3 regions of the Streptomyces sp. NPDC048751 genome follow, and region 1 is predicted to be linked to each of the others. Evidence: riboswitches for the same ligand, from Rfam matches in the RefSeq annotation. Region 1 holds a riboswitch; each other region holds the start of a gene.
The links. Region 1 has a riboswitch for cyclic di-AMP ahead of ACGFNV_RS11355 (transglycosylase SLT domain-containing protein). Riboswitches for the same ligand answer to the same signal wherever they lie in the genome.
Positions count from the first base shown of each region.

Region 2: another riboswitch for cyclic di-AMP. It lies ahead of ACGFNV_RS37540 (C40 family peptidase); the one in region 1 lies ahead of ACGFNV_RS11355 (transglycosylase SLT domain-containing protein).
Region 3: another riboswitch for cyclic di-AMP. It lies ahead of ACGFNV_RS17850 (M23 family metallopeptidase); the one in region 1 lies ahead of ACGFNV_RS11355 (transglycosylase SLT domain-containing protein).

Region 1 covers NZ_JBICUX010000002.1:934,131-941,370, forward strand. The annotation lists gene ACGFNV_RS11335 (ABC transporter permease) at 1-398, opposite strand, end outside; gene ACGFNV_RS11340 (ABC transporter ATP-binding protein) at 385-1,359, opposite strand; gene ACGFNV_RS11345 (outer membrane lipoprotein carrier protein LolA) at 1,406-2,647, opposite strand; gene ACGFNV_RS11350 (polyprenyl synthetase family protein) at 3,055-4,065, opposite strand; cyclic di-AMP (ydaO/yuaA leader) riboswitch at 4,615-4,789, shown strand; gene ACGFNV_RS11355 (transglycosylase SLT domain-containing protein) at 4,794-5,279, shown strand; gene ACGFNV_RS11360 (HAD family hydrolase) at 5,290-6,120, opposite strand; partial or broken gene ACGFNV_RS11365 (NAD(P)/FAD-dependent oxidoreductase) at 6,263-6,430, opposite strand; partial or broken gene ACGFNV_RS11370 (ATP-grasp domain-containing protein) at 6,479-6,709, opposite strand; gene fahA (fumarylacetoacetase) at 6,974-7,240, shown strand, end outside.
Region 2 covers NZ_JBICUX010000015.1:191,194-198,433, reverse strand. The annotation lists gene ACGFNV_RS37550 (ATP-dependent Clp protease proteolytic subunit) at 1-419, shown strand, start outside; gene ACGFNV_RS37545 (hypothetical protein) at 427-735, shown strand; cyclic di-AMP (ydaO/yuaA leader) riboswitch at 1,074-1,287, shown strand; gene ACGFNV_RS37540 (C40 family peptidase) at 1,291-1,773, shown strand; gene ACGFNV_RS37535 (ATP-binding protein) at 1,849-2,307, opposite strand; gene ACGFNV_RS37530 (helix-turn-helix domain-containing protein) at 2,521-3,378, shown strand; gene ACGFNV_RS37525 (DUF397 domain-containing protein) at 3,388-3,612, shown strand; gene ACGFNV_RS37520 (8-amino-7-oxononanoate synthase) at 3,661-4,788, opposite strand; gene bioB (biotin synthase BioB) at 4,937-6,169, shown strand; gene ACGFNV_RS37510 (adenosylmethionine--8-amino-7-oxononanoate transaminase) at 6,162-7,240, shown strand, end outside.
Region 3 covers NZ_JBICUX010000005.1:115,010-122,249, reverse strand. The annotation lists gene ACGFNV_RS17865 (GNAT family N-acetyltransferase) at 1-2,451, opposite strand, end outside; gene ACGFNV_RS17860 (HPr family phosphocarrier protein) at 2,629-2,910, shown strand; gene ACGFNV_RS17855 (GntR family transcriptional regulator) at 3,104-3,796, opposite strand; gene ACGFNV_RS17850 (M23 family metallopeptidase) at 3,985-4,758, opposite strand; cyclic di-AMP (ydaO/yuaA leader) riboswitch at 4,773-4,939, opposite strand; gene ACGFNV_RS17845 (M16 family metallopeptidase) at 5,142-6,530, opposite strand; gene ACGFNV_RS17840 (M16 family metallopeptidase) at 6,527-7,240, opposite strand, start outside.

The DNA of each region.
Region 1 (7,240 bases):
GCGGGTGCGACCAGGAGGTAGCGCAGGGTGCCCGCGTTGGCCTCACCGGCGATCGCGTCGCCCGCGATGACGCCGACCGCCATCGGCAGGAAGAACGGCAGGGTCGCGGCCAGTGCCGTGAAGACGAGGAACAGGCCGTTGTTGGTGATCTGCGCGATGAAGGCCGGGCCTCCGCCCCCACCGCCGCCTCCGCCGGAACCGGCCGACGAGCCGTCACCCGTCTCGATCTTCACCGCGATCCCGACGAGGACCGGCACGGCCGCCAGCACGCCCAGCAGCGCGAGCGTGCGCCAGCGCCTCAGGGTGGTCAGCAGCTCGCTGCGCAGCAGTCCGAGGGTCCACAGGGGACTGGGCCTGCGCACGGCGTCGCCCCGCGACATGACCTCAGCCCGCGACATCGAACCCCTCCCCCGTGAGCGCCACGAACGCGTCCTCCAAGGAGGCCCTTTCGACGCCGAAGCCGCGGACGCGGACGCCCGCCGTCACCAACGCGGCGTTCACGTCGGCGAGGTCGCGCTCCGGAGGCTCGCCGGTCACCCGGTCCTCGGCGATCACGACGTCCCCGACGCCCTGTTCCTTCAGCACCCGGGCCGCCTCTCCCGTGTCCGGTGTGGTCACGACCAGCTTGCCCCGCGCACCCGCCGCCAGCTCGGCCACCGGCCCCTGGGTGATGAGCCGGCCCTGGGCCATCACCGCCGCATGGGTGCACACCTGCTCGATCTCGTCGAGGAGGTGGGAGGAGAGGAAGACGGTCGTGCCGTCGGAGGCCAGCTCCCGTACCAGGGAACGGATCTCCCGCATGCCCTGCGGATCGAGGCCGTTGGTCGGCTCGTCCAGGACGAGCAGCCGGCGGGGCTGGAGAAGGGCGGCGGCGAGCCCCAGCCGCTGCTTCATACCGAGGGAGTACGCCTTCGCCTTCTTGCCCGCGGCCGCCGTCAGGCCCACCCGGTCCAGCGCCGCGGCGACGCGCGTACGCCGGGTGCGCGGATCGGCGACCGGGTCGGCGGCGTCGTAGCGCAGCAGGTTGTCGCGGCCGGAGAGGAAGCCGTACAGCGCTGGCCCCTCGATGAGCGCGCCGACGTGCGGCAGGACGGCCCGGGTGGCCCGCGGCATGGGGTGCCCCAGGACGCGGGCCGAGCCGGACGTGGGTGCGATGAGCCCCATCAGCATGCGGATGGTGGTCGTCTTCCCCGAGCCGTTCGGACCGAGGAAGCCGAAGACGCTGCCCTCCGGGACGGACAGGTTCAGCCCGTCGACGGCGAGCTGTCCGCCGCGGTAGCGCTTGGTGAGCGCGCGGGTGGCGATCACGCCGTCCCGCGCACCCGCCTCTTCCGGCTCCGTGGCGGACGGTTCGTCCATGTGCTCCCTCGATTCGTCGTACGCCCGTACTCCGGGCGCACGGTGCCTACTTGGCGGTGTTCGCCGCCTTCACCAGGGCGTCCTTGGTGACCGCGCCGACGTAGACCTTGCCGTCGTCGGTGATCAGGGCGTTGACCAGACGGGTGGAGAACACGGTGCCCTTGCCGAACTTCCCGCTGACCTGGTCGCCGAGGGAGCCGAGGAACCCGCCGAGGTCACCGCCGGCTTCGGTGCCCGAGGGCACGCCCTCGCCGCCGGTGTCGAAGGTGGCGATGGAGTTCCAGCCCTCGCCGATGGTCTTCATCCCGTCGAGCTCCTTGCCGAGGTCCTCCTCGGACTTCGGGCCGCGCTGCCCGCGGTCGGCGCTCTCGTGGCCCGCGTTCTCGTCCTCGGTGACCTTCGCGCCCTTCGGCGGGGTGAAGTCGAAGGTGGAGGCGGCCGGCTTGTCGAAGCTGACCTGCGTGAAGCCGGCGTCGACCACGGCCGCGCCGCCGCGCGCCGGGGTCAGCGTGAACTTCAGTGGCAGCCCCGTCTTCGCGTCCACGGCCACGCTGATCGCGCCGACCGTGGTACCGGACTGCTTCGGCTTGACGAGCAGCTTGTAGGCGTCCCGGCCGGCGACCTGGACGGTGCCGTCGACGGTGACGGACGTGGTGTCGTCGACCGACTTCAGGGCTTCCTCGGTGAGGTCCTTGGGGGTGGCGGGGACGTCTTCCCGGCTCTTGCCGCTCTTGTCGCCCTTGTCACCCTTGTCGGCAGCGTCCGAGGACGTGCCGTGGTAGACCTCGTTGGACTTGCTGTCGTAGCCCCAGACGTCGTTGCCGTTGTGGATCAGGCTGTATTCGGCGGCGTTCTCGAGCAGCGAGAGCTTCTGCTTGTCCGGGCCGTCGGCGGCGACGCGCACGGTGTGCGTGCCGGAGGCCAGTTCGGTGAGCTTGGCGGACGGATCCGCGGACGATCCGCCGTCGCCGCCCGAGCGTGTGGCACCGGAGAGGAGGCCGTTCTCCAGTCCGCCCAGGTCGGGCAGCCCCAGGTCCGTGCTGATCTTCACGGTGCCGGACAGCTGCTGTACGTCCGACTTGGCGATTTTCTCTATGAGTTGCTGTGCGCTGATCTTCGGCAGGTCGGGGTCACCGGAGTCGGCGAGCGCCGGGACGAGCCCGATGGTCGCCGCCGCCACTCCCATGACCGCGACCGGGACCACGTACCGCGCGGCCTTGCGCCGTCCGGCGCGCAGGTCGTCGCCCTCCCCGGCGGTCGTGCTGTCGTCGGATGCGTACGGTGCCATGTCTGCCTTACCTCCGTCGTCGGCGGCGGCTGCTCGTCCCGCGTGTCCGTGTTCCACCCCGAGCAGCCATTCTCACCCGAATCGGTGAGGAGTGGTGTTTTCCGTGGTGTCCATCTGACCAAATCCGCCAAGGGGATTCGTCAACCCTCGGACTCAACTCCGCGTACGCCTGCGGTATGACATGGGGTGGAGGCGCCTCCTCCCGACCCCTAGGGGTCGGACGGGCTGACGCCGCCACGCGCACCGAACCTTGCCCAGCGCTGTGACATACGCCACAAGGCGTCAGATACTCCGAGAGGGCGAGCGACTCCGGAGGACACACTGGGACACAGGGGACGTAGGGGATGCGCCGGGCGCGGGGCGAGGGCGGGGGCAGGGCGAGGGCGGGGGCAGGGAACGCAGGGGGCCTAGCCGGCCCGGTGCACCACCGCGTCGCACAGCTCCATCAGTGCGATCTTCGCGTCGCACTCCTTCAGCGGTGCCAGCGCGGCCCGGGCCTCCTTCGCGTACCGGATCGTGTCCTGCCGCGCCTGCTCCAGTGCGGGATGCGCGCGCAGGGCCGCCAGCGCCTCGGCGTGCCGGGCGTCGTCGGTCAGGTCGGAGTCCAGCAGTTCGCACAGGGCGATGTCCTCGGCCAGCCCGAGCCGGGCCGCCCGCTCGCGCAGCCGCAGCACCGGCAGGGTCGGGATGCCCTCGCGCAGGTCCGTCCCCGGCGTCTTGCCCGACTCGTGCGAGTCGGAGGCGATGTCCAGCACGTCGTCCGCGAGCTGGAAGGCGACTCCCAGCCGCTCGCCGTACTGCGTCAGGACGTCGACCACGGTCTCGTCGGCGCCGGACATCATCGCCCCGAAGCGGCACGAGACCGCGACCAGCGAGCCGGTCTTGCCACCCAGCACGTCCAGATAGTGCTCGACCGGGTCGCGCCCGTCCGTGGGACCCGCCGTCTCCAGGATCTGGCCCGTGACCAGCCGCTCGAACGCCTCCGCCTGGACCCGGACCGCCTCCGGTCCCAGGTCGGCCAGGATGTGCGAGGCCCGCGCGAACAGGAAGTCGCCGGTGAGGACCGCGACGGAGTTGCCCCAGCGCGTGTTCGCGCTGTCCACCCCGCGTCGCACCTCGGCCTCGTCCATCACGTCGTCGTGGTACAGCGTGGCGAGGTGGGTCAGCTCCACCACCACCGCCGACGGCACGATCCCCGGCGCGTAAGGGTCACCGAATTGCGCCGCGAGCATCACGAGAAGTGGCCGAAAACGCTTCCCGCCCGCTCGTACGAGGTGCTGCGCGGCCTCCGTGATGAACGGGACCTCGCTCTTGGTGGCTTCGAGCAAACCTTCCTCGACGGCCGCCATTCCGGCCTGGACATCGGCTTCCAGAGCCTGGTCCCGCACGCTCAGCCCGAACGGCCCGACGACGGTCACGAGGGGTCTCCTGTCTGCTGGTGTCTACCGGCGCTTACATGGTTTGTCGATAGGTCGCTGCCATCACTCAAGTCAGCGTATCCGGTCACCTTTCGATCACTGATGCCCCCCGCCCTCCCACATTCCGTACCGTCCGGACGGTACGGAATCAGGCGTTATGTCTTTGATCATCCGATATGACAGGACATCCATCGCCTTACCCGCGAGCAGTGATTCATGCCCCACCCGGCGGTCACCATCCGGCCACAGACGCACGCTGCCCGATTTGCCGCAATTGATTTCCCAATTCCCCTTGGCGGCAAATGAGCTGAGGATATGCGAGCAGTGAATTGGGTCACGTTCGGGCCTGTTCGGACACGGCGCAGTGCACCGACTCTCCCCTTTGCCCATCCCCGAGTTGAGCCTTGGCAACCGCAAAGGATCAAGCACCCCATACGCCTCAGACCAAGGTCAATGGGGCGAGACGTCAATCCACCACTTGTTCCCGACATGTGCTCTCGCATACGTTCCCGGCCTGTCGGGCGGACGCCTCATCCTGCCGCCGCCCGCAGCCACCCATCGACGAACACTCGCATACGGCAGGAGCGGGGGACCCAGGTAAGTCGCCGGGCCGGACATCGCACCGGACCGGCTAGGGGTGAAGCCGCGTCGCCCAACGGCGGCCCGGCCGGGCACCTCCCAGCCCGAACCCGACAGCTCACCTCGCAGGCGCCGGAGAGGAATTCGCCATGCCCACTGCCGGCCTGCCCCGCCGCACCCGCACGTCCCGACTCGTTCGCACCCTCGCCGTCGCCGGCACCGGCGCCGCCGTGCTCGCGCTGCCGCTCATCGGCGCGACCAGTGCCTCGGCCGCCACCCCGGCGGCCCTGACGACCGCTGCCGTCACCGGCTACCCCAACAACCTCGACGGCTGGATCCGGGCGTCGCTCGCCATCATGGCCGAGCGGGGCATCCCCGGTTCCTACGACGGGATCTACCGCAACGTCATGCGCGAGTCCTCCGGCAACCCCAACGCCATCAACCTGTGGGACTCCAACGCGGCCGCCGGAACCCCGTCCAAGGGCCTGCTCCAGGTCATCGACCCGACGTTCCGGGCCTACCACGTGCCCGGCACGTCGTTCGACCCCTACGACCCGATCGCGAACATCACCGCGGCCTGCAACTACGCGGCGGCGCGCTACGGCTCGATCGACAACGTCTTCGGCGCGTACTAGGGCCTGCCCCTCAGCCTTCGGGAAACAGTCTGTCGAGGACGACGGCGACGCCGTCGTCCTCGTTCGACTCGGTGATCTCGTCGGCCATGGCCTTGAGTTCGGGGTGGGCGTTGGCCATCGCGACGCCTCGGGCCGCCCAGTCGAACATGGGGATGTCGTTGGGCATGTCACCGAAGGCGATCGTGTCCGCCGGGCTCAGGCCCAGGTGTTCGGCGGCCAGCGCCAGGCCGGTGGCCTTGGTGATGCCGCACGGCTGGAGTTCGACCGTTCCCGGGCCCGACATGGTGACCGTCGCGAGGGAGCCGACCACTCCGCGCGCCGTCGCCGCCAACTCGTCGTCGGACAGGTCGGGATGGCGCAGCAGGACCTTGCTGATCGGCGCGCACCACAGGTCCGCGCGTCGGCCGACCCGTACGGCGGGCAGGGTCGGGTGGGGCATCAGATACCCGGGCTCGATGAGCGTGAGCCCTCCGACGCCGTCCTGATCGACCGCGGCGTACACCTGCCCCACCTCGGCCTCCACCTTCTCCAGCGCCGTCTCCGCCAGCTCCCGGTCCAGGGTGACCGACCACAACAGCCGGTCCGCGCCGGCGTCGTAGACCTGTGCGCCCTGCCCGCACACCGCGAGCCCCCCGCTGCCGAGGTCGTCGAGGAGCGGGCGCACCCGGGGCGCCGGCCGCCCCGTGACGACGAGGTGCTGGGCACCCGCCCGTGCCACCCGCGCGAGCGCGGCGAAGGACCGGTCGGAGACGGTGTCGTCGCCGCGCAGCAGCGTTCCGTCCAGGTCGGTGGCGATGAGTGAGTACGCGGTGCGCTCGTCAGATGCGGTGGGTGCGGCCATGATCAGAGAATACGGACAGGACACCCCCCTTCACTCAGTGCGAACCGGACGGCGGCAGCCCCCACCGCCGCCCAGCCACCACTTTCAACTCCCCTGCGACGATCGGCTTTTCACCCCCAGGGGGTGCCCGCCTCCCTCCGGCTCAGCCGTGCGCCGCCGCAAGATGCCACGCCAGCCTCGGTGAGGCGAACTCCGTGCCGCACACGAACCGCATCACTGGGCCGTACGACGCCGCGGCCGGCAGCCCCGTGAAGTACAGCCCGGGCACCGACGACACGTATCCCGCGCCCAGCTCGGGTGTGCCGCGGCTCGCCCAGGAGCATGCCCGCGGGCATGTGGTCGCGCCGGCTCACCATGGCAGCCCGTCCACCAGACGGTCCGGTTCCTCGGTGCCCGTCGTCGGCCACACGAACGCGCGTTCCAGGTACCGGGAGACAGCAGCCGGTGTGCAGCGGTCCTCCGCGATCGCATACATCGGGCTCCCCAGCCGGCCCAGGGTGCGGATGGCACCGACGCCGCCATGGTGGAGCGGGTAGTCGCCGAACTTGACGATCAAGCCCGGCACTTCCCGGTCGGGTTCGAACGGCACGCTGACGGCATGACTGGCCACGGGCCCCCACGTCTCCCCACGGGCCGGACCCAAACCGTCCGTGTACCCCCAAAGGGGGCTAAGCCGGAATTGCACCGTCCGACAAGAGCTATCCGGACATTGCAAACCCTTTAGGCCCTGCCCAAGGTCGGCACCTCGGCCGTAACGTGTGGCGCGACCACGTGAAATCCCTCCGGAACCCTTCCGGAGACCTCGTGGGACCCATCGCACGCATGGCCCGGATGAGAGTGAGGCAGCCACCCCATGCCCCCCTTCGACGTCCCCGAGGGCGACCCCTTCGGCCCGCACAACCTTCCCTACGGCGTCTTCTCCCCCTCTTCTCCCTCCTCCCCCGCCGGCTCCGACCCGGCCCACCGCAGGGTCGGCGTCCGCCTCGGCGACCACGTCCTCGACGCGGGCGCTGCCGCACGCGCGCTCGGCTCGCCGTACGCCTCCCTCCTCGCCCAGCCCTCGCTGAACCCGCTCCTGGCCGCAGGCCGCACCGCTTGGTCGGACGTACGGCGCGCGCTG
Region 2 (7,240 bases), on a different contig from region 1:
CCGGCGGCTCGTTCAGCGCGATGTCGGCCATCTACGACACACTGCGGTACGTCACCTGCGACGTGGAGACGATCTGCCTCGGCCAGGCAGGCGCGTCCGCCGCGGTGCTGCTGGCCGCGGGCTCGCCGGGCAAGCGGTTCGCGCTGCCGGGCGCACGCATCGTGATCCACCAGCCGGCGCTGACCGAGCCGGTCCAGGGACAGGCCAGCGACCTCGCCATCCAGGCCGCCGAGCTGATCCGCACCCGCGAGCGCCTCGAGGAGATGCTCGTACGGCACACGGGGCGCACACCGGAGCAGGTGACCGCGGACATCGAGCGCGACAAGATGCTCAGCGCGCAGGAGGCCGTGGAGTACGGCCTGGTGGACGGGCTCATCCCCAGCCGCAAGGCCTCGCGCACCGCACCCGGCGCCAGGTGAGGCACCGATGCTGCCTCCGGAGCTGCCACCGCTGCCCGCCCTCACCCGCGCCGAGGGCGAGCTGATCGACCGTTACCTGGATGTTGCAGACCTTCTCGGCCGAATCAACCCGGCGCATCACGGGGACACGTACCGTGGTCTACGCGCCGCGCAGGCGCTCGTCGCCAAGGCGACGGCGCTCAGGGACGCACTGGCGCTCATGCACCAGCGGGGTGAGACCGAGCTGCACGCTCCAACGCTGGCGCGTGCGCTGCGTGTCCTCGACGGGGAGCGTCGTACGGCGCGAGTCACGGTGCCGCCGCTCTCCGACAGTTGACTCACCGTTGTCCGGTCCGGACGCGCGGCCTCCTCGGCGGGACGTCCGGATCGGAAGCTAAACGGACCGAATGACGTACCCCTGTTCGGAGTAGACGAAGGTCCTTTTACGGGACCTCCCGACTTGCGCAACGCGCGTAGCGTCAGCCGGGGCTGAAACCCTTTCATGCTGGTCCGAGCCCCCGTCATGACCTGGACACTCACTCGAACACCGCACTGTCCACCCGAACGGGTGAGTGGTGAGTAACGCCACAAACCCCCGATTCGGTTGGGTATTTCGGACACTCGTGAGTGAAGATCCGTGACTGACGACAAGCCCCCGCCACAACGGCGGGGCGATCCGGACGGACGCCGAGTCCTGCCGCCGCCCGGATGACTGGTCGACAGGAGTGGATCGGCAGGAGTGGAGGACCCAAGCAAGACGGGTCGCCGGAACGGTCACGCCATGACCGGGCCGAGCAGCCCTTGGGGTGAAGCCGCAGCAACGCGGCCGGGCAACTTCGCCAGCCCGAATCCGACAGGTCATCCTTCACAGGCGGCTGACGAAGGGTTGCGCATGTCTGCGCTCAATCGTGTCCCGTCGCTGATGGCCCGGGCCGGCACGGCCTCGGCCCTGACCATCGCCGCCGTGGGCGGCTCGATCGTGGTCCCCGGCATCGCCTCCGACGCCGCGGCCGCCACACCTGCGACGAAGGCGCTCCAGATCGCGGCGTCCAAAAAGGGCTCACCGTACAAGTACGGGGCCACGGGCCCCAAGAGGTTCGACTGCTCAGGGCTCACGCTGTACGCGTTCAAGAAGGCGGGCAAGAAGCTCCCCCGGACGGCGGCCCAGCAGTACAACAAGACCCGACACATCTCTGTGAAGAGCCGCAAGGCCGGGGACCTCGTGTTCTTCCACTCGGGCTCCTCCAGCTCCAGCGTCTACCACGTGGGCATCTACGCCGGGAAGGGGAAGATCTGGCACGCCCCGAAGACCGGGGACGTGGTGAAGCTGCAGAAGCTCTGGACGAAGAACGTCTGGTACGGCCGGGTCAAGTGACCCTCCCGGGGGCGGTGCCGGCGTCCTGAAGCGCCGGTACCGGCCCTGGAGCAGTCCCGGCGGCTGCAGCGCCGGCTACTGCTCCTGCTGCCCCACTGTTGCCGCCGGCTCGGTCGGCACGGTCCACGGCAGCTCGATGGAGACCGTCTTGCCGCCCTCGCGGGTCGGCCGGACTCTCAGCTTGCCGCCGCACTCCGCGGTCAGCCAGCGGATGATCACCATGCCCCGGCCGTTGTCCTGCTGCACGGCGGCGGGGAGCCGTTTGGGGAACCGGGGATGACTGTCGGTGACACCGACGAACACCCGTTCGTCACGGTCGAGCCGGAGGTCCACCGTGAAGGTGGGGGACTGCCCCAGCGTGTGCTGCACGGCGTTGGTGGCGAGTTCGGAGACGATGAGCCGGATGGTGTCGGACACCTCCGCCTCCTCGGGCAGGCCCCATTCCGCGAGGGTGCCGACCACGAAGGTGCGGGCCGCGGAGACCGAGGCGGGATCGCTCGGCAGAGTGACGGATGCTTCCAGATGGTCTGCCATGGCGACGTCGTCCCTTTCCCCCGGGACCGCGAGTCCGACACGGAGCGGATGATTCGAGTACGGTCCCGGACTGGTGCTTCGTCGCCAGAGTGCCATCACCGCACCCCTCACGGGTGGCGATCCCCCAAGATGTGCATATATCTGTCGCTCGAAGCGGTGAACTCTACGACGACAGAGCGGATCTGGGTGGCTCGTCGGGAGTAAGGAGTACCCATGCAGCACGGTCCCGCGGTGCGCCGCCGCAAACTGGGTGCGGAACTGCGTGCGCTGCGTGCCCAATCGGGGCTCACCAGCGGGGAGGCGGCTCGCCTCGTGGGCTGGCACCAGTCGAAGGTGAGCCGGATCGAGACAGGCACCAGCGGCGTGAAACCAGCCGATGTTCGGTTACTTCTCGACGTCTACGGCGTGGCCGATCCTCAACTGCGCGAGCTGATGCTCGCGTTGGCGGGCTCCGACGGTGCCGGCGGGCACCACTGGTGGCACGCCTACCGTGGGGTCCTGCCGCCCACCTACCGGGACTTCATCAGCCTGGAGTCGCAGGCCGGAGCGATGCGCACCCTGGAGACGTCGGTGGTTCCGGGCCTGTTGCAGACGGCCGAGTACGCCCGCGCGGTGACCCGGGCGGCCGTCGAGGGCGTGCCCGACGCCCGGCTGGACACGCTGGTGGAGGTCAGGCTGGCCCGGCAGGTCGTCCTGCGGGCGGATCCGCCGCTGGAGCTGAGCGCGGTGCTGGACGAGGCGGTGCTGCGGCGGGAGGTCGGCGGGCCCGGAGTGATGGCGCGGCAGCTCGAACGCCTGGTGGAGGCGGCGCGGCTGCCACAAGTACGCCTGCAAGTACTGCCGTTCACGGCCGGGGCGCACATCGGCGTCACCGGCCCTTTCGTTATCTTCTCTTTTCCGAGCACTTCTGACCTGGATGTGGTTGTTCTCGACCACTTGACGAGTAGCCTCTACCTTGAGCGGAAAGAAGACCTCCAGGCCTACAGCGAGGCCTTCAACACCCTTCAGATCCATGCACTTTCGCCCGAGGACTCGTTGGATTACATCGCCGGGATAGGTGGCGGCGCGTAAGGAGGCACTATGTCCGCACTGCCTCGGAACGTTCCTTCCAGCATCGATCTGCACGACGTGCGCTGGCTGCGCAGCAGCTACAGCACGGGAGCCAACAACTGCGTCGAGACGGCCCGGCCGGCCTCAGGGCCGTGCGCCGGGCAGCTCGCCGTACGCGACTCGAAGGACCCGGCCGGGCCCGCCCTGCTCTTCTCCCCCGAGAGCTGGTCGGGATTCACGGCCGCGTTCCGCTGATCACCCTCGTCCGTCAACAGGGGCGACCCACGGCCGTGTCACGCCGACTCATGGTCGCGTCTCGCCGATCACTCGTACAGCGCGTTCGATCTGTGCCCCGGAGAGGTCCGCACGGGCGGTCAGCCTGAGCCGTGAGACGCCGTCGGGAACGGAAGGAGGACGGAAGCAGCCCACGGCGAGGCCGGCCGCCCGACAGTCGGCTGCCCACTGAACGGCCTCCTCCGGGGACGGCGCGCGCACGGAGACCACCGCGGCGTCCGGACGTACGGCTTCCAGACCCGCGGCGGTCAGGCGTGCGTGCAGCTCCGCCGCCACCGCGCGGGCCCGTGCCGCACGCTCAGGCTCCCGGCGCAGCAGCCGCAGGGCCGCGAGGGCCGAACCCACGGCCGCGGGGGCCAGACCGGTGTCGAAGATGAAGGTGCGTGCCGCGTTGACCAGGTGGTCGATCACCCGGGCCGGGCCGAGCACGGCTCCGCCCTGACTGCCGAGCGACTTGGACAGCGTGACCGTCACGACGACGTCGTCGGCGCCCGAGAGTCCCGCCGCGTGCGGGGTGCCGCGGCCGCCGTCGCCCAGGACGCCCAGGCCGTGGGCGTCGTCGACGACGAGCCCCGCGCTGTGCTCCCGGCACGCCTCGGCGAGCGCGGCGAGCGGGGCGGCGTCGCCGTCGACCGAGAAGACCGCGTCGGAGACGGCGACAGCCGGGCCCTCGTGCGTCTGGAGCGCCTTGCGCACGGCGTCCGGCTCGGCGTGCGCGACGACCTGCGTCGTCCCCCGGGCCAGTCGGCAGCCGTCGATGAGTGAGGCGTGGTTGCCCGCGTCGGAGACGATCAGGGAGCCGTGCGGGGCGAGCGCGGTGACCGCGGCGAGATTGGCCGCGTAGCCGGAGGAGAAGACGAGGGCCGCCTCGAAGCCGCAGAAATCGGCCAGTTCGCGTTCCAGTTCGGTGTGCAGCTCGGTGGTGCCGGTGACGAGCCGGGAGCCGGTCGACCCGGCGCCCCAGGTCCGCGCCGCCCGCGCCGCGCCCTCGGTGACCTGCGGATGGTGTGCCAGGCCCAGGTAGTCGTTGCTCGCGAGATCCAGCAGCGGCGAGTCGGCGGGGCGCGGGCGCAGGGTCCGTACGAGTCCGGCCCGGCGGCGCGCCTCCGCCTGCTCGTCGATCCAGCCGAACGCCATGGGTCCTCCGGGGTATTTGTAGGTAGCGGACAGACACTAGCGGCACGCCCCGCCACCCATGGTGTGGCAATACCCACACCTCGAAGGGGGTGTGTTGTGTGATCCCTACCTTGGCCCCGAGCGGGTCCGTACGACAGGATCGGCTCTCATGGACCTGCTGAACACGCTGGTGGACAAGGGGCTTCGGCGCGAGCTGCCGACCCGCGAGGAGGCGCTGGCCGTACTGGCCACGTCCGACGACGACCTGCTCGACGTGGTGGCCGCGGCCGGAAAGGTGCGCCGGCACTGGTTCGGGCGACGGGTGAAACTCAACTACCTCGTCAACCTGAAGTCCGGGCTGTGCCCCGAGGACTGCTCCTACTGCTCCCAGCGGCTCGGCTCCAAGGCCGAGATCCTGAAGTACACCTGGCTCAAACCCGACCAGGCCTCCGAGGCCGCGGCGGCCGGGCTGGCGGGTGGCGCCAAGCGGGTCTGCCTGGTGGCGAGCGGGCGGGGGCCGACCGACCGGGACGTGGACCGGGTCTCCGAGACCATCAAGACGATCAAGGAGCAGAACGAGGGCGTCGAGGTGTGCGCCTGCCTCGGTCTGCTCACCGACGGCCAGGCGGAGCGGCTGCGCGACGCGGGCGCTGACGCGTACAACCACAACCTCAACACGTCCGAGGGCACGTACGGGGACATCACGACCACCCACACGTACGCGGACCGGGTGGACACGGTGCAGAAGGCGCACGCGGCGGGTCTGTCGGCGTGCTCCGGGCTGATCGCCGGAATGGGCGAGTCGGACGAGGACCTGGTGGACGTGGTCTACTCGCTGCGCGAGCTGGACCCCGACTCCGTTCCGGTGAACTTCCTGATCCCGTTCGAGGGCACCCCGCTGGCCAAGGAGTGGAACCTCACCCCGCAGCGCTGTCTGCGGATCCTGGCGATGGTCCGCTTCGTCTGCCCGGACGTCGAGGTGCGCATCGCGGGCGGCCGCGAGGTCCATCTGCGCACGATGCAGCCGCTCGCGCTGCACCTGGCCAACTCGATCTTCCTCGGCGACTACCTCACCAGCGAGGGCCAGGCCGGCAAGGCCGACCTGGACATGATCGCGGACGCCGGGTTCGAGGTGGAGGGCGCGGGCGAGGTGACGCTGCCGGAGCATCGCGTCGCGGGCGGCGGGGGCTGCGGTTCCCACGCGAGCGGTGGCGGGTGCGGGTCGCACGAGGGCGGGGGCTGCGGGTCCCACGAGGGCGCGGGCGGCGGTGTCTGCGGCTCCGTGCCGGCCTCCTCGCCCGCCGCCGGGTCCCCGGCCGTGCCCTCGGCCAACGAGGCCCGTACGGACCTGGTCGCCGTGCGCCGCCGGGGTGCCGGTACGGACCTCGCGCCCAATGCCTGAGCCGGCCGTCTCCGAGCTGCTGGAGCTCGACCGGCGGCACGTGTGGCATCCGTACGGGCCGATGCCGGGCCGTGTGGACCCGCTCGTCGTGGAGTCGGCGAGCGGGGTGCGGCTGCGGCTCGCGGACGGTTCGGGTGAGCTGGTCGACGGCATGTCGTCCTGGTGGTCGGCGATCCACGGCTACAACCACCCGGTGCTGAACGAGGCCGCGCACGGCCAGGTCGGCCGCATGAGCCACGTGATGTTCGGCGGGCTCACCCACGAGCCCGCCGTACGGTTGGCGAAGCGACTTGTCGACATCTCGCCCGACGGTCTGGAGCACGTGTTCCTCGCGGACTCCGGGTCGGTGTCGGTCGAGGTCGCGGTCAAGATGTGCCTGCAGTACTGGCGTTCGCTCGGCCGCCCGTCGAAGCAGCGGCTGCTGACCTGGCGGGGCGGTTACCACGGGGACACCTGGCAGCCGATGTCGGTGTGCGACCCCGAGGGCGGGATGCACGAGCTGTGGACCGGCGTACTGCCCCGTCAGGTGTTCGTGGGCCCACCGCCGGTCGCGTACGAGGAGTCGTACGCGCAGGAGTTGCGCATGGCGATCGCGCGGCACGCCGACGAGCTGGCCGCGGTGATCGTCGAGCCGGTGGTGCAGGGCGCCGGCGGGATGCGGTTCCACTCCCCCGCGTATCTGCGGGTGCTGCGGGAGGCGTGCGACGCGCACGACGTGCTGCTGGTGTTCGACGAGATCGCGACCGGCTTCGGGCGTACGGGAGCGCTGTTCGCGGCGGAGCACGCGGCGGTGACGCCGGACGTGATGTGCGTCGGCAAAGCGCTGACCGGCGGCTATCTGACGATGGCGGCGACGTTGTGCACGGCACGGGTGGCCGACGGGATCTCGCGCGGCGAGGTGCCGGTGCTGGCGCACGGCCCGACGTTCATGGGCAACCCGCTGGCGGCGGCCGTGGCGTGCGCGTCGATCGACCTGCTGCTCGGGCAGGACTGGCTGTCCGAGGTCAAGCGGATCGAGGCCGGCCTGCGGGAGGGTCTCGCGCCCGCTCTCGAGGTGCCGGGCGTGACGGA
Region 3 (7,240 bases), on a different contig from region 1:
GTCCACCCCGCGCGGGGCCATCCCCTGCACGACCGGCCGCAGCTCCTCCGGCTTTCCGAACAGGCCGGTCAACTCGGAGTACGCCCGCCGCAGTTGCTCCTCGTCGGCGAGGTCCAGCCGTACGCCGCCCAGGTCCGCGCGGTGGCGCAGGTGCGGGGCGGTGGCCTTGAGGGCCACGGGGTAGCCGAGGGTGCGCGCGGCGGCGACGGCGTCCTCGGCGGTGGGCGCGGCCACCGCGCGGTGCACATGGACGCCGTACATCCGCAGCAGCTCGCAGGTCGCCTCCGTGCCGAGCGTGAGGCCCTGCCCGCGCGCGAGCAGCCCGCCGATCAGCTCGGCGGCTCCCTTCTCGTCGACGTCCTCGTACTCGGGCACCTTCCCGGGCTGGGCGGCATCGCGTCGCCACTGGGCGTACTTCACGCCTTCGGCGAGCGCACGGACGGCGCGTTCGGCGGCGGGGTAGGCGGGGATGAGACGGGAGTCGGCCGGGGTGGCCGATGGTTCCGGTGCCGGGGTGGCCCATCGGTCCAAGGCGCGGAACGGATGGGCACCGCCCACGACACCGGATGCGTTCGAACCGGCCTGTGGTGCGGTACTGGCAGCGGCCGACAAGGCCTCCGCGAGCCCGCCCAGCTCGACGTGCACCACCAGAACCGGCTTGGCGGGCGCCGAGGAGGCGGCGGTGCGCAGTGCCTCCGCCAGCTCCGCGTCTCCCGGCGACGCCTCCCCGATCGCCGGGATCGCCGTCACGATCACCGCGTCGCACGCCTCGTCGGCCAAGGCCCGCGCCAGCGCCACCCGGAAGTCCTCCGCCGACGCACCCGTCGTCAGGTCCAACGGCGGCAGCGGCCGGAGCCCCTCGGAGAGACACGCGTCGTACGTCAGCTGCCCCAGGGACTCGGAGTTCCCGAGGATCGCCACGCGCGGCCCCGTCGGCAGCGGCTGGCGTGCGAGGAGCAGGCCGGTGTCGACCAGCTCGGTGATGGTGTCCACCCGGATCACCCCGGCCTGCCGGAGCAGCGCGGACACCGTGGCGTGCGGCAACCGCGTCGCCCGTACGGTGTGCCCCTGGGGAGCGGAACCGGAGCCCTGCACGACGACCAGCGGCTTGGCGGCCGCCGTACGGCGTGCGAGGCGGGTGAACTTGCGCGGGTTGCCGATGGACTCCAGGTACATGAGGACGACATCGGTGTCGGCGTCGTCGTACCAGTACTGGAGGACATCGTTGCCGGAGACGTCCGCGCGGTTGCCGGACGAGACGAAGGTGGACACGCCGGTGACGCCGGTGACGCCTCCCCCGCGGCGGTGGAGCCGGGAGAGCAGTGCGATGCCGATGGCGCCGGACTGGGCGAACAGTCCGATGCGCCCGGGGCGGGGCATCTCGGGGGCGAGGGACGCGTTCAGCCGTACGTCCTGGGAGGTGTTGATGATCCCGAAGGCGTTCGGCCCGATGATGCGCATGCCGTACGCGCGTGCGTGCCGGACGAGTTGGCGTTGGCGCTCGCGCCCTTCGGGGCCGCTCTCGGCGTATCCGGCGGAGACCACGACGAGCCCCTGGACGCCGTGCTCACCGCACTCGGCGACGACCTCGGGCACATGGTCGGCGGGGACGGCGACGACCGCGAGGTCGACGGGTCCTTCGATGTCCCGCACCGAGCGGTGGGCGGGCACCCCGTCGAGTTCCTTCAGCTCTTCGGGGAACGCCTTGTTCACGGCGTGCAGGCGTCCGGTGAACCCGGCGTCCCGGATGTTGCCGAGGACGCTGCGGCCCACACCGCCGGGCGCGCGGCCGACGCCGACGACGGCGACGGAGCCGGGCGTCAGCAGCCGCTGCACGGACCGCGCCTCGGCGCGGTGTTCGCGCGCGTACTGCACGGCGAGTGAGCGTTCGGTGGGTTCGAGGTCGAACTCCAGGCGTACGACGCCGTCCTCGAAGCTGCGCTTCTGGGTGTACCCGGCGTCCGTGAACACCTTGATCATCTTGGTGTTGGCGGGCAGCACCTCGGCGGCGAAGCGGCGGATGCCGCGCTCGCGCGCGACCGCTCCGATGTGTTCGAGGAGGGCTGAGGCGACGCCGCGTCCCTGGTGGGCGTCCTGGACCAGGAAGGCGACCTCGGCCTCGTCGGCCGGGGCCGAGGCGGGCATGCCGTCGGCGCCGATGCGGTCATAGCGTACGGTGGCGATGAACTCGCCGCCGACCGTGGCCGCGAGTCCCACCCGGTCCACAAAGTCGTGGTGCGTGAAGCGGTGGACGTCCTTGGCGGACAGGCGCGGGTAGGGCGCGAAGAAGCGGTAGTACTTCGACTCGTCCGAGACCTGCTCGTAGAAGCTGACCAGGCGCTCGGCGTCATCAACGGTGATGGGGCGGATGCGTGCGGTGCCGCCGTCGCGCAGCACCACGTCGGCCTCCCAGTGGGCGGGGTACTCGTGCCGGTCCGACGCGCTCTGCATGGGGCCCAGAGTACGGCTAGCGCCTGACGAGGGCGCGAGGCAGTCTGTGGAGGACGGAAGTCGGATCGAGGCCGAGGTTCGACGACCACATGGGGAACGGGACGCAGGACCGTTCCTGCCACGCTTCACGTGTGGAACACTGGTCTAGACAACCTGAGCACCGAAGGGCAGCATCACATGGCTGAGCGCCGCGTCAACGTCGGCTGGGCCGAGGGCCTCCACGCCCGCCCCGCATCCATCTTCGTCCGGGCCGCCACGGCCGCAGGTATCCCGGTGACGATCGCCAAGGCCGACGGCAACCCCGTCAACGCGGCCTCCATGCTGGCCGTTCTCGGCCTGGGCGCCCAGGGCGGCGAGGAGATCGTCCTCGCCTCCGACGCCGAGGGCGCGGACGCCGCGCTCGACCGTCTGGCGAAGCTGGTCTCCGAGGGCCTCGAGGAGCTGCCCGAGACCGTGTGAGCGTCGCTCGCAGCACGCGCGAAGCCGCGTCGCCCCTTCCGGGCGGCGCGGCTTCGCCGTTTCTCACGGCACTTTCGGGAGAATTGCAGCGGGCACACCTGAGACGCACGACCGGGAATTCTCGGCGCGCACGAAAAAGGGCAGCGGAAATACGTCTCCACCGAATATCTCCCCTTTGTATACGGCCCCCGTGTTAATGCCGCTGGCCCGACATGTTTACGGGAGGTTGCGAAGTCCTCACACGCTCCGGTCGCTCCCCGCCGGAAAAGCGCATCCGGTGCGCGGCGGTCGTGCGCTCGGCGTGCAGCGCCGTGATCGTCCGCGCACGCTCGCCGTCGCCGCGGGCCACCGCGTCCACGATCGCGCCGTGCTCCGCCCAGGACTCCACCGGGTCGGCCGGGGCGTCCACCGCGTACATCCAGGCGATCTTGTGACGCAGCTGGGTCAGCGTGGAGGTCATCGCATGGCTGCCGGAGGCCTGGGCGAGCGTCTCGTGGAACCAGCTCCCCAAGGAGCGCAGATCCTCGCTGCTGCCCCGCCTGGCCCGCTCCTGGCCGATCCTGACGAGCCCGCGCAACACCTTCAGATGGGCCTCGGAGCGCCGTTGGGCGGCCCGGGAGGCGCCGAGCGGCTCCAGGAGCATGCGCATCTCCAGCAGGTCGGCGGCCTCCTGCTCGGTGGGTTCGGCCACGCACGCGCCCGCGTGCCGCCGGGTCACCACGAAGCCCTCGGCCTCCAGCGTGCGCAGGGCTTCCCGCACGGGGACGCGCGAGACGCCGTAGCGGCGCGCGAGGAGTTCCTCGGTGAGCCGGCTGCCGCGCTCGTAGACACCCGCGACGATGTCGTCCCGGATGGCCGTGCATACCGAATGCGCCGGAATACGCATGACCGACCTCCGCCTTAATCCCCGTGAAACGTCGACGATGGACGTGTGGTCAGTGACTCTATGGCAATGAGCCGGAATTTCCGATGGCGGTCCGGAATCCATGGATATTTTTTGGACAGCGGGGCCCGTGAAAGCGCGAAAGCCCCGGCTCGGGGAGCCGGGGCCGCGGTATGTCCTGCGAGGTGTCGTCAGACGTTCACGCCGTGCTGGCGGAGGTAGGCGACCGGATCGATGTCCGAGCCGTACTCCGGAGTCGTACGGGCCTCGAAGTGCAGGTGCGGACCGGTCGTGTTCCCGGTCGCGCCGGAGAGGCCGATCTGCTGGCCCGGGGTGACCTGCTGGCCCACCGAGACACCGATGGACGACAGATGGCCGTACTGCGTGTACGTGCCGTCACTCATCTTGATCACGATCTGGTTGCCATAGGCGCCGCCCCAGCCCGTCTGCACGACGGTGCCGGAGCCGACCGCGTGCACCGTGGTGCCGCTCGCGGCGTGGAAGTCGACGCCGGTGTGGCTGCCGGACGACCACAGAGAGCCGCCGGACTTGTAGCCGGTGGAGATGTAGGAGCCGGAGATCGGCGCCACGAAGGCGTTGAGGCGCTTGCGCTCGGCGGCGCGCACGGCGCGGGCCTTGGCCGCGCGGGCCTGCTCGGCCTCCTCGCGCGCCTTCTTGGCCTCCGCGGCTGCCTTCTTGCGCGCGGCCTCCTCGGCCGCCTTCAGCTGGGCGGCCTCCTTCTGGGCGGCGGCCTGGGCGTCGACCCGGTCGGCGACCGAGTGGCCGACGGTGACGACGGGCATGAGGCCGGTCTGCTCGACGGCGGTGTCGGCGGCGAGCGCCGGTGCGCTCAGGGTGCCGATGACGCCGGTGGTGGTGAGCGCGGCGACGCCCGCGGCGCGGGCGGTGGTGCGCTTTATGCGGCTGGGACGACGGTGCTTCCCGGTGGCGCAGGTGAACGCCATGAAGATGAGCGGTCCTTTCCTTCCTTCTCGCCTACCGGGTTAGCTGACGGGTTCGGAGCAGGAAGGTCTCCTACGGGCCCCCTCGCGACACGCGCGGGCGTCCGATTCACCCCAGGGACTGCCTAGTTGGGTCCCCGGCTCCCCTGGCTCGCGCCGTACGGGGACTCGGCGATGACTGTCCGGTGCCGCGGTTGCGGCGCACTGCCCGACGAACAGCCCGGACGACGCTAAGCGGGACCACTTTCAATCCTCAAACGGATCACGGCTTTTGTAGCGCATCCCACAGGCCAGACAGGCAACCTTTCCCTCAATTCGGACATCAGGGGCCCCTGGAGACCTTTTCGTCTCCAGGGGCCCCTCCGTGTGCCGCTGCTCGTGTGCCGCTACTCGGCGGACACCACCGTGACGGTGCCGATACCGAGGGCCTCGACGGGCTCCTTGATCTGCGCGGCGTCACCGACGAGGACGGTGACCAGGCGGTCCACCGGGAAGGCGCTCACGGCGGCCGCGGTGGCCTCCACGGTGCCGGTCGCGGCCAACTGCTGGTACAGCGTCGCCTGGTAGTCGTCCGGCAGGTGCTGCTCGACCTGGTCTGCCAGCGTGCTGGCGACAGCCGCGGCGGTCTCGTACTTCAGCGGCGCCACCCCGACGAGGTTCTGCACGGCGACATCGCGCTCGGCGTCGGTGAGACCCTCCGCCGCGAGCGTGCGCAGTACCGTCCAGAGGTCCTGCAGGGCGGGGCCGGTGTTCGGGGTGTCGACGGAACCGCTGATGGCGAGCATCGCGGCGCCCGAGCCGTCGGGGGCCGAGCGCAGCACCTGCCCGAACGCCCGCACACCGTAGGTGTAGCCCTTCTCCTCGCGCAGCACGCGGTCCAGACGGGAGGTGAGGGTGCCGCCGAGGCAGTAGGTGCCGAGCACCTGCGCGGGCCACACGCGCGCGTGCCGGTCGGGGCCGATGCGCCCGATGAGCAGCTGCGTCTGGACGGCGCCGGGGCGGTCCACGATGACGACACGGCCGGTGTCGTCGGCCGTCACCGCCGGCACGGGCCGCGGCTGGGCCGAGGAGCCCGTCCAGGCGCCCAGGGTGTCGCCGAGGAGCGCGTCCAGGTCGACGCCGGTGAGGTCGCCGACGACCACGGCGGTGGCCGTGGCGGGACGGACGTGCTTCTCGTAGAAGGCGCGTACGGCCGCGGAGTCGATGTTCTGGACCGTGTCCTCGGTGCCCTGGCGCGGGCGGGACATGCGCGCGGTGGCCGGGAAGAGCTCCTTGGAGAGCTCCTTGGCGGCACGGCGGGAGGGGTTGGCCAGCTCGTGCGGGATCTCGTCGAGGCGGTTGCGGACGAGCCGTTCGACCTCGCTGTCCGCGAACGCGGGCGCCCTGAGGGCGTCGGCGAGCAGCCCGAGGGCCTTCTCCAGGCGCGAGGCCGGGACTTCGAGGCTGAGGCGTACGCCGGGGTGGTCGGCGTGTGCGTCGAGGGTGGCGCCGCAGCGCTCCAGCTCGGCGGCGAACTCCTCGGCGGAGTGCTTGTCGGTGCCCTCGGAGAAGGCACGGGCCGTGATGGTGGCGACGCCGTCCAGACCGGCCGGTTCGGCGTCCAGGGGCGCGTCCAGGAGCACCTCCACGGCGACGACCTGCTGGCCGGGGCGATGGCAGCGCAGGACCGTGAGGCCGTTGTCGAGGGTGCCGCGCTCGGGGGCCGGGAAGGCCCACGGCTTGGCGTCGCCCGCCTGGGGCTGGGGGTGGAAGTCCATCGTGGCGAGCTCGGTCACTGGGCCGCCTCCTCGTTCTCGTCCTGGTCGGCGGGGGCTTCGGCGGCGGTCGGCTCGTAGACGAGCACCGCGCGGTTGTCGGGGCGCAGGCGGGCCTTGGCGACCTCCCGGACCTCCTCCGGTGTCACCTCCAGCACGCGCTGGACGGCGGTCAGGGCGAGCTGCGGGTCGCCGAACAGCACCGCGTAGCGGCAGAGTTCGTCGGCGCGGCCCGCGACCGTGCCGAGGCGGTCCAGCCACTCACGCTCCAACTGGGCCTGGGCGCGTTCCATTTCCTCGGCTGTGGGGCCCTCCTCGGCGAACCGGGCGAGCTCCTCGTCGATGGCGGCCTCGATGACCGGCACCTCGACGTCACCGGAGGTCTTCACGTCCAGCCAGCCCAGGGACGGCGCCCCGGCCAGCCTCAGCAGGCCGAAGCCGGCCGCCACGGCCGTACGGTCGCGCCGTACGAGCCGGTTGTAGAGGCGGGAGGACTCGCCGCCGCCGAGGACGGTGAGCGCCAGGTCGGCCGCGTCGCACGCGCGTGTGCCGTCGTGCGGCAGCCGGTAGGCGGCCATCAGGGCGCGCGCGGGGACCTCTTCCTCGACGACCTCGCGCAGCTGCGCGCCGATGACGTCGGGCAGCGTGCCGTCGCGGGGCGCGGGCTTGCCGTCATGGCCCTGGATCGAGCCGAAGTACTTCTCGATCCACGCGAGGGTCTGCTCCGGGTC